Regions from separate parts of the Aequorivita sp. 609 genome, predicted to be linked through region 2. Evidence: riboswitches for the same ligand, from Rfam matches in the RefSeq annotation. Region 2 holds a riboswitch; the other holds the start of a gene.

Region 1 (3,240 bases), on a different contig from region 2:
GCGCCTAAAATTAAAATAGCAACTCCTAAGCTTGCTCCACTGCTTAAACCTAAAACAAATGGACCTGCTAGAGGATTTCTAAACAAGGTTTGCATCAACAATCCTGAAATTGCTAATCCGCCTCCTGCTAGCATTGCGGTAAATGCTTTTGGGAGTCGATAATCAATTAGTATATATTCCCAAGTAGCTTTTGTTGCGCCATTTCCAACGAATACCGAAATGATTTCTGTAAGTGGAATTGAAACAGAACCCATACTCAAATTCACCAAAAATGCAGCGAGCAGTATTAGTAGAACTACCAAAAAATGAATTCGATATGATGGCGAAGTCTGCATTAATTTAGTTTATCGAAAAAATGAAATTTATGATTTGGCAACATTTCAGGGTGTAGAATTTTAATCAAATCCTTTAATACTAAATCTGGTCTATTTGGAGCTAATTCGTAATAAATTACACCTCCCTTTTCACCTTTTTTCATACTATAGGAATATACTTCCCCAGTTCTATAGGCTTTGAATTGGGTATAAGCTTTACTGCCTTCTTTTAATTCTTCTAGAGAATTAAATTGCGCTGGACCAATCCAAACATCTGCTTCAATACCTTTGTCTAATACCGATTCTAAACTTAAAGAAAGGCTTCCAGTTCCCTCAGAATCTATCCAGAGGTAATCTCCGTAAGCATCTCTTATAAACTGTGCTCCCCAACTATTTCCCTGTGGCATATACCAAACATCCTTGTACATAGCACCACTAATTACGGTAGGCTTATTTTTAGCTTCAGAAGCTAAACTTTTAGCTGAAATATATTCCGATTCAATTTTACTGAAAATGCTGTCGGCTTCTTTTTCTTTGTTGTAAAGTGCACCAAAAAACTTTATCCATTCAGCTTTTCCTAAAGGAGAAACCTCTGTCCAGTCTGAATTATAAAGAACAGGAATTCTTGCATTTTGTATTGTTGAAAACGCAGAGTTATTACCATCAACAGCAAAACCAATAACAGCATCGGGAGAAAGATCGATAAGGATTTCAGTGTTTATGTCTTCGTTTTTACCCAACTCCTTAATTTCATTGTTTGCAATTCGGTTTCTAGTCTTTTCCGAAGAGATATAGTTTAAATTAGGAAAACCAATCAAAGAATTTATTTCTCCTAACATTTCTAAGGAGGGAATGTGAGTAGTAGAAGTTACAACTATTTGCTTAATAGGAATTTCAACCACTGCATCATAGCTTTCTGGATTTGGAAGGGAGGCATTTCTCTCAACTAAAGCATAGGTGAAAGTTTTATCTGTTCCTGGCCAAGGATTTTTTAAAGTAATTGTCTTATAACCTTCAAATGCTTCAATTTCAAAGCCCTTAGCGTATTTTACTTCCAGTTTTTTGCCTTCAATTGAGACACTTTCTATAGTTTCTTTAGTTTCGTTTTTACAGGAGATAAATACTAAAGTGAAAAAGAATAAAACAATATGATTTTTAAAACTTGGCATTATTGGCTGTTTAATGGTTTTGAGATGCGCAAAGGTATCACAAAGTTGTAGAAAGAATCAATAGCTCACTTTTTAAAATATTATTCAGAAATGCCAATCCTTAATCTTTACAGTAATTTCTTTTCAACGCTGAAATTAACGACTATCTTTGCATCGAATTTTGGTGAGCATATTTAAAAGTGCTCTTAAAAGGGAAATAGGTAAACGATTTTAATGCTTTTTATTCGAATGTTTAATTCGGCATTATAAAATAATCAATAATCCTATGCTGTTCCCGCAACTGTGAGTCGGCCTTGATACAATTTGAGGCGTGCATACTTCAAAACCACTGTCTTGATAATTTTTAGGATGGGAAGGTAGCACAAAAGACAAGCCAGGAGACCTGCCAGATTCATAACATAAAATCATCAAACTTTCGGGATAAAGGTTGAATTATGAAAAATTTACATTACCATATCATCTTGGCTATTTTCTTGTGTTCAACTTCAGTTGTGGCACAATTGGATACTATTCAGCAGTTACCTGAAGTATTGCTTACCGACGCAAAACTTGTACACTTTTCTAAAGGATTCAAAATAGAAAAAGTAAATGATTCGATTGTTGAACGAAACGCTACGTCATTAACTGAAACCCTTACATATAACTCTTTAATCTATTTTAAAGAAAATGGATATGGGATGGTTTCATCTCCTTCCTTTAGAGGAACAAATGCGTCACAAACAGCTGTTATTTGGAATGGAATTAATATAAATTCAATTTTTACAGGTCAAACTGATTTTAATGTAATTTCTCCTTTAAACTACGATGATATATCAATCAGAAGTGGTGGTGGTGGAGTTCAATATGGAAGTGGAGCAGTAGGTGGTAGTATTCATCTAAACAATACTTATACTTTTAAAAAGACAAATAAAACCAATGTAGGATTGCGCTACGGAAGCTTTTCTACGATAGCTGCAAATGCAAATACTACTCAAACTTGGGATAATCATTATCTAAATATAGGTGTAGATTTTTTACGTTCAGAAAATGATTACTACTATGTAGGAAAGGATAAAATGAATAAACACGGGCAGTTTTTACGTTTTTCGGCCAAAGTAAATGAAGCTCGACGTATAAGAAATGGTGTTGTTACTTGGAATTCGGAGTACGTGTATAACGATAGAAACTTTTCAGGTAGCTTAAATACCATAGGAAAGGATGCTTATAAAGATATTACAACGAGAAATTTATGGCAGTTACAAAAACAAATTGGAATATTTAATACAAAAGCTAGTTTCGCACACCTGTACGAACAGTTTAGGTATATTCCAGATAGTGAAAAATCAAATTACGACAAAGGACAAGCAAACAGCTTTATTGGTGGATTGCAGACAGAGGTGTTATTTAAAAATAATATTCGATTAAACGGAAAAGCTGAATACACTTTATTAAACGGAAACGGTGATAATGTTGGCGATAACTCCCGTAGAACCTTGGCTGCAGTTTTATTGTTAAATCATAAAGTTTCGGATGATTTTAATTATGGATTAAACATTAGAAAAGAGTTTCTAAATGAATATGACAATCCGATTCTGTATTCAGCAGATGCAAAATATAAGGTTTCCGACTTTTATGCACTTCGAATAAATGGTTCTAAAAACTACAGAATCCCAACATTTAACGACCTTTATTGGTATGCTGGTGGAAATATTGACTTAAAACCAGAAACTTCATATCAAGTAGAACTTGGACAAGAATTTTTTTTTGGAAAACTAAAT
Region 2 (3,240 bases):
TACTAACACCTGTTGCCCAAGAAACAAAAAGAGCACTATCCGCTGCAATGGCTGTTGACCCAACTTGGCCAGCTGCAGGCGCATAACTTTGCGACTGCAGCGAACAAGAGGTTATAAGAAATAAGAAGAAAAATACTCTCATTCTACAATCAATTTCTCTGTCGAAATATTTCCTTCAAAAGCTATTTGCACTAAGTAAACTCCAGCTTTTAAGTCGTTTACTTTTACTGTTTCATTGCTATAAACTCCAGCTTTTACCATTCTTCCTGATGTATCGTAAATTGAAAATTTTGCATTTCCATTAATATTGAGGTTGAAACCATCTGTCGCAGGATTAGGGTAGATCGCGATGTTATTCGCTACAAAATCTAACACCGATGCTGTTTGGGCTTCATATTTATATACTCCATTTGGTAATTGGCCTACAGTGTATTCTGTTTCAAAACTTCCATCTTCATTATAGATATAAACTTTCCCATCATTCACATAATTTACGGCATCGGTTAAATACAACTTATCAGCTATCTTATTAAACCCATAAGGAATTAGAACGTTGTTTGAAGATGTAATAATAAATGGCTGAACTGGAAGTTCAGTATCCGTCAATGACATTTTGTAGATATTTCTATTTAATACATAATAAAGATCAGTAGCATCTAGACCTAGAAATTCTGGATGATCTAAACCAGGAAATGTGAATTCTGTAGTGTTCTGATAATCGTTTAGGCTAATTTTTACAATCTTTCCAGATGTTTCATTTCCTGAATAACTTGGATTTCCGGTGCAAAGAACATAAAGGAAGTCATCATCAACGCGTAAGGCTGAAGGCACATCGCCCACAGCTACCTCAGTAACCTCGTTAGTAGCAGCATCAATAATTGAAATAGAATTCCCAAAACCATAGCCTCCTTGATGCGCAACAAATAGAACACCATTTTTCTCAACTATTTCTTCTGGCCCTTCAGCAACAGGAATTGTTGAAGTAACTTCATTTGTAGTTAAATCTATAACAGCAACGAAATCGTCGGAATCATCTCCTGGATTACCCCAATTTGTGACATATCCTTTGTCACCTGAAAAGGCAATATTTCGAGGATAAACCATTTGGTCTGTGATGCTAGCAGCCATTTCAAAAGTTGTTCTATTCATCACTTTAACCTCATTACTATAATTTAAAACGACATAAGCAAAATCCTCTGTAAACCCCATTCCTTGACCAGTATCACCTAATGCCATACCCATGTTTTGATTTGAAAAAACATTATTTTCTAATGCACCATTTGAATTTAGAAATGAAACTGATGCTGTTTCGGTTCCTATCATTCCTTCATTTAAGATAAATATTCCATCTTCATAATTTTGAGAATAACTACAAATACAAAATAATAATGTAGCCGCTACGGTTAGTAAGTTGTTGTAATAATTTTTCATGTTCACTTTTTTATAAAATTTATTTAGAATTGAATTTATTTGAGATTTAGTCTACCAATGATCACGCACTTGAATTACAAATCAAGTTTAAATCACTACTGATTTGCTTTGATTTACAAAAACCTAAACAGGAGTTTTTAAACACATTTAGGTTGATTAATTTGATTATATCTAAGTGTTTATCTTGAAAACATTTATAGTGATATTTTGTACACCTTAGGTTGGTAGAAAGCAGTGACAACAATAACTTAGGATAAATTTGCTGAAGAAAATATTTAAATACAGTTATGCCGTTTCTCTGAGCGAATCTCAGAAAATGGATAGTAATACAAATAATTAGTTTACAGCAGTAATCTTTCATAAACCTGAAGCTTTTTACCCGAAAGCCATTGTTTTAAGTTATTAGGCATTTGGCAGGTCTCCTGGCTCGCGTCCTGTAATTTTCCTTCCCATTGGTTCACCAACAGTGGATTTTGAAGTTTTAATTACAGACGTCCCAATCTTGGGACTAAGCTTACAGTTGCGGGAACAGCTCAGGCTTTTATTAAGTACAAAAATTCACTTTTCCTGATTCCCTTTTAATTGTGCTGAAATTTTTCAGCAACAAACCAAACGTGGCGCAAAACTAATTAAAATTTCATTGTGAATTATTACAAAACATGAGATTTTCAAAAATGTAAAACGACTTATATACCCTAATGTTTATCAATGAAATATGGAGCCAAAATGAAGGTTAAATAAGTTATCGCACTTAAAAATCTTCAAAATTGTCATGGTATTCTTATCTTGCAGACAATTATTCTTTAAAAATTATTCTATGAAATTATTACGTGTACTTTTTATCTTTTTATCCGTCCCTCTCTTTGCGCAGCAAGGAGGAATGTGGATTCCTTCGCTCTTAGAAGGAATGAATGAGTCTGAAATGAAAAATCTTGGAATGAAAATGTCTGCCCAAGATATTTACGATGTAAACAACGCTAGCTTAAAAGATGCGGTACCACATTTTAATGGTGGTTGTACTTCTGAAGTTATTAGTAACCAAGGACTTTTACTAACTAACCATCATTGCGGTTATTCGCAAATTCAAAGTCATTCAACACTCGAAAACGATTATTTAGAAAACGGTTTCTGGGCAATGAACTTGAAAGAAGAATTGCCAAACCCAGGAGTAACAGCAACTTTTATAATTAAAATTGAAGATGTTACCACTCAAGTAATGAACGGTGTGACAGAATCAATGCCTGAAGCCGATAAGCAGAAAAAAATAGAAGAAAACATCGCTCAAGTTTCAAAAAGCTTTCCGAAAGAAGCTTGGCAAGAAAACCGAGTGCGTACATTCTTTGAAGGAAACCAATACATGCTATTTGTAGTTGAAACTTTTAAGGACGTTCGCCTCGTAGGAACCCCTCCTTCTTCTATCGGAAAATTTGGTAGCGATACCGACAACTGGATTTGGCCACGCCATACAGGTGATTTTGCACTTTTCAGAATTTATGCAGACAAGAACAATCGTCCAGCAGAATATTCGGAAGACAATGTACCTTATACTCCAAAACACTTCCTTCCAATTTCATTAGACGGAGTAGCTGAAAACGATTTCACAATGGTGTTTGGATTTCCAGGAACAACCGACGAATATTTACCCTCAGTAGCTATTGAACAAATTATAAATACGGTAAACCCTGCTCGTATTGCAATTCGCGATGCTGCCTTAGCTGTACAGGATAAATATATGCGTGCCGACCCACAAATTAAAATTCAATATGCATCAAAGTTTGCACGTATCGCAAACTATTGGAAAAAGTGGCA

Evidence for each region. Region 2 has a riboswitch for cobalamin ahead of H4O20_RS06780 (DUF5074 domain-containing protein). Riboswitches for the same ligand answer to the same signal wherever they lie in the genome.
Region 1: another riboswitch for cobalamin. It lies ahead of H4O20_RS01470 (TonB-dependent receptor); the one in region 2 lies ahead of H4O20_RS06780 (DUF5074 domain-containing protein).

Annotation. Positions count from the first base shown of each region.
Region 1 covers NZ_JACJVM010000003.1:85,188-88,427, forward strand. Annotated here, with positions in the region: gene H4O20_RS01460 (iron ABC transporter permease) at 1-335, opposite strand, end outside; gene H4O20_RS01465 (ABC transporter substrate-binding protein) at 335-1,483, opposite strand; cobalamin riboswitch at 1,628-1,888, shown strand; gene H4O20_RS01470 (TonB-dependent receptor) at 1,918-3,240, shown strand, end outside.
Region 2 covers NZ_JACJVM010000014.1:1,532-4,771, forward strand. Annotated here, with positions in the region: gene H4O20_RS06775 (T9SS type A sorting domain-containing protein) at 1-142, opposite strand, end outside; gene H4O20_RS06780 (DUF5074 domain-containing protein) at 139-1,431, opposite strand; cobalamin riboswitch at 1,826-2,059, opposite strand; gene H4O20_RS06785 (S46 family peptidase) at 2,249-3,240, shown strand, end outside.